One region of the Mixta intestinalis genome, then DNA from elsewhere that is predicted to be linked to it. Evidence: predicted binding sites of a transcription regulator. Region 1 holds the regulator's gene; each other region holds the start of a gene.
What was found. The regulator CRP, encoded in region 1, controls carbon source genes, mostly activating them, when cyclic AMP is high. The targets are predictions, from matches to a motif close to ATGTGANNNNNNTCACAT.

Region 2: a site for CRP is predicted at 991-1,008, ahead of cytR (DNA-binding transcriptional regulator CytR). Genes of this name have one in related genera too.
Region 3: a site for CRP is predicted at 694-711, ahead of C7M51_RS15230 (nucleoside-specific channel-forming protein Tsx). Genes of this name have one in related genera too.
Region 4: a site for CRP is predicted at 1,101-1,118, ahead of serA (phosphoglycerate dehydrogenase). Genes of this name have one in related genera too.

Annotation. Positions count from the first base shown of each region.
Region 1 is NZ_CP028271.1:4,199,232-4,201,437, reverse strand. It holds gene C7M51_RS19410 (OsmC family protein) at 1-274, opposite strand, end outside; gene crp (cAMP-activated global transcriptional regulator CRP) at 573-1,205, shown strand; gene C7M51_RS19400 (YccS/YhfK family putative transporter) at 1,268-2,206, shown strand, end outside.
Region 2 is NZ_CP028271.1:3,543,816-3,546,021, reverse strand. It holds gene cytR (DNA-binding transcriptional regulator CytR) at 1-911, opposite strand, end outside; gene priA (primosomal protein N') at 1,110-2,206, opposite strand, start outside.
Region 3 is NZ_CP028271.1:3,288,804-3,291,009, forward strand. It holds gene C7M51_RS15225 (TetR family transcriptional regulator) at 1-455, opposite strand, end outside; gene C7M51_RS15230 (nucleoside-specific channel-forming protein Tsx) at 922-1,791, shown strand.
Region 4 is NZ_CP028271.1:2,853,599-2,855,804, reverse strand. It holds gene C7M51_RS13150 (LysR family transcriptional regulator ArgP) at 1-183, opposite strand, end outside; gene rpiA (ribose-5-phosphate isomerase RpiA) at 373-1,032, shown strand; gene serA (phosphoglycerate dehydrogenase) at 1,314-2,206, shown strand, end outside.

The DNA of each region.
Region 1 (2,206 bases):
TGACGATAAAGTGCAGGTTGATGCGGGTAAATATGCGCGGAGCCTGCTCGTGTCGCTCGGAGGTCAGCCGCACCTCGCAGTCGGTGACCGCGTTTCGGCCTTTTTGCAGGATCGATACTACGTCAACGGCGCTGCAACCGCCCGCTGCCATCAGCACCATTTCCATGGGGCTCGGCGCTTTATCGCCGGAGTTACCATCCATCAGAACCTGATGCCCTGAAGCGGACTCGCCTAAAAAAGTGAGTCCTTCCACCCATTTTACTCGTGCCTGCATATTCATTATTCCCGGGATAATGCCGCTTACTGTCAGCCTACGCTTTCAGCAGCTAAACGGCAATTGTCCGATTCACCTCAAGCTGAAGCGAGACAACAGGAGACACCAGGATAAAGCTGTGCTACAAACAAAGCTGTAATATTTTCGTTCTCAGAAACGAAAACGGGACTTTTTCACGCCCTGGCGCGCCAGAATTGCCCGGATAAATTTCCAACAGAAAACGCTTTACCATTTCAACGCCTGACAGGGAAACTGCCCCCTGTATTTAGGGCACGATTACAACAGAGGATAACAGCGAATGGTTCTCGGCAAACCGCAAACAGACCCTACTCTCGAATGGTTCCTGTCACATTGCCATATCCACAAATATCCATCAAAAAGTACGTTGATTCACCAGGGTGAAAAGGCCGAAACGCTCTATTACATCGTAAAAGGTGCAGTCGCGGTGCTGATCAAGGATGAAGAAGGCAAAGAGATGATCCTCTCCTACCTCAACCAAGGTGATTTCATTGGCGAGCTTGGCCTGTTCGAAGAAGGCCAGGAACGCAGCGCATGGGTACGGGCAAAAACCGCTTGTGAAGTGGCTGAGATTTCCTACAAAAAATTTCGTCAGCTGATTCAGGTGAATCCTGATATCCTGATGCGGCTGTCTGCTCAGATGGCGCGTCGTCTGCAGGTTACCTCGGAGAAAGTGGGCAATTTAGCTTTCCTCGACGTTACGGGCCGCATCGCACAGACGCTGCTTAATCTGGCAAAACAGCCTGATGCCATGACCCACCCGGACGGTATGCAGATCAAAATCACCCGTCAGGAGATCGGCCAGATTGTCGGCTGCTCACGTGAAACGGTGGGACGCATCCTGAAAATGTTGGAGGATCAAAATCTGATCTCCGCTCATGGTAAGACGATTGTCGTTTACGGCACCCGTTAAGCTTAATTGATCGCACGGCGTGGTGCCCTGCATCACGCCGTGTTTATTTTTGTGATGTGGTGATGTGGCGGAGAATTATCTACCATCCTGAAGTGAACTATGCGCTGCGTCAGACGCTGGTGCTCTGTTTGCCGGTGGCGATCGGCTGGCTGTTAGGGGATTTGCAAAAGGGACTGCTGTTTTCGCTGGTGCCCGCCTGCTGCAATATCGCCGGGCTGGATACGCCGCATAAACGCTTCTTCAAACGGCTGATCGTTGGCGGCTCGCTCTTCGCGCTCAGCAGCTTTCTTATTCAGTGGCTCTCGCTGCACCATATTCCGCTGCCCGTCACCCTCTTTACTATGGCTCTGCTGCTGGGCGTTACCGGTGAAATCGGGCCGCTACATGCCCGTCTGCTTCCAGCCTCGCTGATTGCCGCGATTTTCACTCTCGGCCTGGTGGGGCAAATGCCCATCTGGGTGCCGCCGCTGCTCTATATCGCAGGTACTTTCTGGTATGGGCTGTTTAACTGGCTCTGGTTTCGTCTCTGGAAAGAACAGCCGCTGCGTGAAACGCTAAGCCTGCTCTACCGTGAGCTGGCCGACTACTGTGAAGCAAAATATACCCTGCTCACGCAGCTTACCGATCCGGAAAAAGCGCTGCCGCCGCTGCTGGCGCGCCAGCAAAAAGCGGTCGATCTGATCAATACCTGCTATCAGCAAATGCATATGCTGGCCGCCAATCGCGATCACAGCCATCAACGTCTGACGCGCGCCTTTCAGGTCGCGCTCGATCTACAGGAGCACATTTCCGTCAGCCTGCATCAGCCAAAAGAAGTACAGAAGCTGGTAGAGCAGAGCCACGCGGAGGCGGTGATTCGCTGGAACGCACAAACCATCGCTGCCCGATTGCGTGAGCTGGCGGACGATATGCTCTATCACCGTATGCCGCCGCGCTTCAGTATGGAAAAACCGCTGCTGGGCCTGGAAAAAATTGCGCGTCAGCATCCTGAAAATCCGGTT
Region 2 (2,206 bases), 660 kb from region 1:
CCCAGCGCAAAGCGCGGCTGAGCAACGGTCGTCAGCGGAGGATCGCTATAGCGAGACAGCTCAATATCGTCAAAACCAACCAGGGAGATGTCGCGAGGAATGCGCAGGCCCATACTTTTTGCCTGGGACATCGCACCTAACGCCATAATATCGTTGTGGCAAAACAGCGCCTCCGGTGGCTGCGGCTGTGCCATCAGACGTTTGAACGCGGCGGCTCCCGCCTCGAAGGTAAAATCGCCGCGCACAATATAGCGCGGTTCAACTTCCTGCCCGTGACGACGCAGCGCCTGAATATACCCTTGCAGGCGATAGTGACTGAGCGGCATCTCTTCCGGCCCGGCGATACAGGCGATGCGGCGATGACCAAGCTGCCATAAATGGTTTACCGCTTCGAAGGCCGCCGTCAGGTTATCGATATGTACCGTTGGCAGTTCCAGATCCGGTGCAAACTCGTTTGCCATCACCATTGGCGGCAGGTTGCGCTGCTCCTCTACGCCGGTATCAAAAGGCACCTGCGAGCCTAACAGCACCATGCCGTCGATCTGGCGCGTCAGCATCAGGCTGAGAAAGGATTTTTCCTGCTGGTTTTGATGTGCGCAGTCACCGATCAGCACCAGATAGCCTTCCGCTGCGGCAGTGACCTCTACGCCACGTATAATTTCGCTGAAAAAGGGATCGCAGATATCGGGCACAATAACCAGAATCGTGCGCGATTCACTGCGTTTGCCGTTACGCGCCAGCGCATGGGGAGAGTAGCCTACCTCAATAACCGCCTGCTCAACTTTCTGACGGGTTACCGCCGAAACTTTTTCAGGATTCATCAGCGCGCGGGATACGGTGGCGGTTGAGACACCCGCCCGTTCAGCCACATCTTTCATCGTCGCTGCCGTCGACGCCTGGTTCTGCTCCAACGCTTTTCTCCTCGCATCGGCTGTGCCGATCTGACCTTCTGTCCACTATGTTTTGTCAGGCTGCGCTTGTTGCGGCTAAAGCTGACGATCATCACATTTTTAACAGATTGTCAGGGGGGCCGTTACTCAAATTGCATGAAAATTGTGACTTATTCGAGGTTTTTCGATCCAGCTCGCAAACCTTTGCGCAGGATACGCCTAGCTTTCCGTCGGATCGATATCCAGCGTCCATTTTACTTTACGCGCCAGCGGCAGGGTAGGAATCAACGGCAGCGAGGTTTTTAACAGCTGTTGCAGGCGCAGACGGGCTGGATGTTGCAACAGAAGCTGCCAGCGATAGCGCCCACTGCGTTTTGCCTGCAAGGCCGGTACCGGCCCCATAATCCATAGTCCCTCGTCGCGCAGCGGGCTCGCTTCCAGCAAATTACGTAACTGATGTAAAAAGGCGGCGGCCTGCTGATTATCATGATCTTCAGCGCGGAACAGGGCATGGCTGGTAAACGGCGGCAGCTGAACGCTTTTACGCTCATTCAGCGTCTGGCTGGCAAAGGCGTCATAACCCTGATGTAGCAGGATTTGCAGTAGCGGATGCTCAGGATGATGAGTTTGCAGCAGCACTTCGCCCTGCTTACCGGCGCGTCCGGCGCGTCCGGCAACCTGGATATAGAGTTGGGCAAAGCGCTCTGCTGCCCGAAAGTCGGCGGAGAAAAGCGCGCCATCCACATCCAGTAGTGATACCAGCGTGACGTCGGGAAAGTGGTGTCCTTTTGCCAGCATCTGTGTACCGATAAGGATGCGCGCGCCGCCGCGAAACACATCTGCCAGATGCTGCTCCAGTGCACCCTTGCGGCTGGTGGTATCGCGATCGATACGCGACAGCGGTATGCCGGGAAACAGGCTCTGTAGATTATGCTCCAGCTGCTCGGTGCCCAATCCTACCGGCACCAGATGCGTGGAGCCGCACTGGGGGCACTGACGCGGTACCGGACGCTGGCTGTCGCAGTGATGGCAGCGTAGCTGGCGCTGTTGCTGATGTAGCGTGTAGTAGTGATCGCAGCGTGGGCATTCCGCGATCCAGCCGCAGTCGTGGCACAGCAGCGCAGGCGAAAAGCCGCGGCGGTTAAGGAACAGCAAAACCTGATTATCCGCCTGCAAATGTTGGCGCATACGCTGTACCAACGCCGGAGAAAGCCCGCCCTGAAGCTGGACGCCTTTTAAATCAATTAATTGCTGCGTTGCCTGCCGGGCATTACCGGCACGTTTGCTCAGGTTTAGCTGACGATACTTGCCGCTCT
Region 3 (2,206 bases), 910 kb from region 1:
GCCGTCGCCGCTGCCGTGTCATGGCAGCGCAGCAGCTTCTGCCGCATACCGCGCTCAATAGTATTGCTGACCGAACGGTGCCAAAGGCGCAGCGCATAAACGAAGATCTCATGCAATTCTTTATCCTGCTGGGACAAAATGGAGATCTCACGCCATAGCTCTATCTTGTGCTGTTCCTTATCAGGCTTTATCAGTAGTGCCAGTACCGATTCAATCCCTTCGCGTGCGGCGCTGGCCGCCTGATGTTCCAGCACTTTTTCGTTAACGATCGCGAGAAAAGCCTGGCACTTTAGCTGGTTAAGAGAAGTGAAATGACGATTAATATGCCCAATTGCCGCACCGCTCGCCTGCGCGATTTTGCGGGCAGTGACGGCGGCATACCCTTCCTTTTCAATTAATATGCGGGTGGCGTCAATCAGTAACTCTGCGCGCGCATCCGCCTTTAAATAGCTCATCCTTTTGCCTCGTCTGTTTTCATCGGCTCACATTGTGCCGATTTTTGAACAGGCGTTCAATATTTTTCTTGAACATGCGTTCAAGATTTTTACGACATTTCTTGAATACGGATACATTCTGCCGTATCTGACTGGCAGGCAAAACGCCAACGATCAAACGTTTGCGTACGCTACGAAAGCGTTTGCTTTTTGTTATAACCTGGTTTTGTGACACTATTTTTAACGTCAGCCTGCCACTTAGTGATCTACATCACAAAACAACTGAATCAAAATGAAACAAACTTTGACAAACGTGAGCAATATCTATTTTCTATCCGCAGGATACGGGCAACCTATGCGGGCTGCTCAGAAATATCCATAAGCCTTCCCTGGAGTGGCAGATAACAACATCTTCCCGTTCAACAATGAACACTGGTTCGCGGCCACCTCTGACTCAGCAGAGCGGCCTTTAAGCATGTGGTAACCCATGAAAAAGAAATTATTGATGGCTGGCGCGCTGCTGGCAGCGTCTTATAGCCTCACTTCCCAGGCAGAAACCAACGGTCCTGAGTATCTGTCAGACTGGTGGCATCAAAGCGTTAACGTCGTGGGAAGCAATCACACCCGCTTCGGTCCGCATCTGAATAACGACGTCTACCTGGAATATGAAGCCTTCGCGCATAAAGACTGGTTCGATTTTTACGGCTACATCGATATCCCTAACTTCTTTGGTGCCGCGAACAGCTACCAGCAGGGAATCTGGGATAAAGGTTCGCCGCTGTTTATGGAAATCGAGCCGCGCTTTTCTATCGATAAGCTGACCGGCACCGATCTGAGCTTCGGCCCGTTTAAAGAGTGGTACTTCGCCAACAACTATGTCTACGACATGGGACACAATAGCGATAACCGCCAGAACACCTGGTATATGGGTTTGGGAACCGATATTGATACTCATACCAAAATGTCGCTGGCGCTGAACATCTATGCGAAATATCAGTGGGAAAACTACGGCGCAGCCAATGAAAATAGCTGGGATGGCTACCGCTTTAAAGTGAAATATTTCCTGCCGCTGACCACGCTGTGGGGCGGGAATCTGAGCTATATCGGCTTTACTAACTTTGACTGGGGCTCCGATCTGGCAGATAAGACGCCGGGTTCCTTCCGCAGTAGCAATTCTATCGCTTCCAGTCATATTCTGGCGCTGGGTTACGACCACTGGCACTACTCAGTGGTCGCGCGTTATTTCCATAACGGCGGCCAGTGGGCCGATGGCGCTAACCTGAATTTCGGCGACGGGCCATTTGAAGTGAAATCAACCGGCTGGGGTTACTACCTGGTGGTAGGTTACAACTTCTAATCCGTTACGACCGGGGCGGACAGCTGCCCCGGTTATGTTTACCTGTTGGCTTATACACCGCGACAGGTAAAATCTGTTTATCCGATGATCCAGCCTGACACTTCCATCTAACAGTAAAATTTTATTATTAACCATAAAAATTTTGTTCATGTCAGGCAATCAAACCTGCCAATCATAATATCAATTATTTTTCCTTATCTAATATTTAAGCCTTAAGCTAACGATTTCGATTAATTATTTTCGTAGTTAACCCACTACATTACACATCTGCCAACGAAAAAAAGAAAATGTATAGTCTTTAATTCAATTACCAGTCCTAATCAAATAAACATTATTACGCACTGGTGACATAACTTATATTAAACTCATTCTTTCCCGGTTATCAGGTGATTTATCTTTACAGCTGGCCCTGCGT
Region 4 (2,206 bases), 1.3 Mb from region 1:
CTCGGTAGGGCGCGGTGGTATGGTACGCACCAGCAGCGGCTGACCGAACATATTCTCCAGCTGCTTGATACGTTGTGAAACTGCCGACTGGGTAATACATAATTTTTGCGCCGCGCGCTCAAAGCCGCGTTCACGGATCACAGCATCCAGGGCCTGAAGCGTTCGATAATCGGGTCTTTTCATTGTTATGTTGCTCTCATCCAGGAATGCCAGGGCACTATGCCATAAAATTACCGGGTTGCCCCTTATGTTGCGCTTGCTAATCTGTGGGCCACTTTGCAAAGCCATTAATCGTCACGTAGCGAATGCGCACTTTCACAGGTGCTTGTTTTATACTACGCGCACACCACTAGCACAGGTTTTAAACATACCATGACGCAGGATGAACTGAAAAAAGCAGTAGGCTGGGCCGCGCTGGACTATGTCACGCCGGGCACCATTGTTGGCGTGGGAACGGGTTCCACCGCCGCTCACTTTATTGATGCGCTCGGCTCCATCAAACATCAGATTGAGGGCGCGGTTTCCAGCTCTGAAGCTTCTACACAGAAGTTAAAGAGCCTGGGGATCCACGTTTTCGATCTCAACGAAGTGGATTCGCTGGCGGTCTATGTGGACGGCGCGGATGAAATTAACCCGCAGATGCAGATGATTAAAGGCGGCGGCGCGGCGCTGACGCGTGAGAAAATCGTCGCAGCAGTGGCGGATAAATTTATCTGTATCGCCGATGCTTCCAAGCAGGTGGATGTGCTGGGCCGCTTTCCGCTGCCGGTTGAAGTGATCCCGATGGCGCGTTCTTACGTGGCGCGTGAACTGGTGAAACTGGGCGGTCAGCCGGAGTATCGTCAGAACGTCATTACCGATAATGGCAACATTATTCTTGACGTGCATAATCTCAGCATCGTTAACCCTGCCGAGCTGGAGCGCACCATCAACGCGTTGCCCGGCGTGGTGACCGTTGGCCTGTTTGCCGCGCGCGGCGCGGATGTGGCGCTGATTGGCGGTGCGGATGGCGTAAAAACCATCACTAAATGATCTTTCTGGCGCGTTAGCGCGCCAGTTATTTCTCAGCGAAAATCATCTTTTCTTAGCTGGATGTAATTTAGTGACTTATGTCACATAAAGATCCCCCGGCGCGCTATCATACTGCCTGGCTTTATATTCGTACCATAATCTGTTGTATCCGTCTCACTCTCCATGCAGCCATGCTGATATGCAGGCAATCGGCTGTGTTGCCGCTCGCGTAGATTTTGTTATTTTGGCAGAAGGCTGGCTTATTACAGCCCCATCTGAAGTCCGTAAAATAGGGTCGGGAAATGGCAAAAGTATCACTGGAGAAAGACAAAATTAAGTTTCTGCTGGTGGAGGGCGTCCACCAGAGCGCGCTGGATAATCTGCGCGCGGCAGGTTACACCAATATTGAATATCATAAAGGCGCGCTCGACAGCGATGCGCTGAAAGATGCCATCCGTGATGCGCATTTTATCGGTATTCGATCCCGTACTCAGCTGACTGAAGAAATTTTTGCTGCGGCAGAGAAACTGGCGGCTGTAGGCTGCTTCTGTATCGGCACCAACCAGGTCGATCTGGACGCGGCGGCAAAACGCGGCGTACCGGTGTTTAACGCGCCTTTTTCCAATACCCGTTCAGTGGCGGAGCTGGTCATTGGCGAGCTGCTGCTGCTGATGCGCGGCGTACCTGAAGCGAATGCAAAAGCGCATCGCAGCGTCTGGAATAAACAGGCGGCGGGCAGCTATGAAGCGCGTGGCAAACGTCTGGGCATTATCGGCTATGGCCATATTGGTATGCAGCTGGGCGTGCTGGCGGAAAGCCTCGGAATGCACGTTTTCTTTTATGATATCGAAAACAAGCTGCCGCTGGGCAACGCAACCCAGGTAGCGCATCTTTCCGATCTGCTGAACATGAGCGATGTGGTCAGCCTGCATGTGCCGGAAACGCCTTCTACGCAAAATATGATGGGCGCGCAAGAACTGGCGCTAATGAAACCCGGATCGCTGCTGATTAACGCCTCACGCGGCACCGTAGTGGATATTCCGGCGCTCTGCCAGGCGCTGGGCAGCAAACATCTTGCTGGTGCAGCAATTGACGTCTTCCCGGAAGAGCCTGCTACGAATAGCGATCCTTTTATCTCTCCGCTCTGCGAGTTTGATAACGTGCTGCTGACACCGCATATCGGCGGTTCCACACA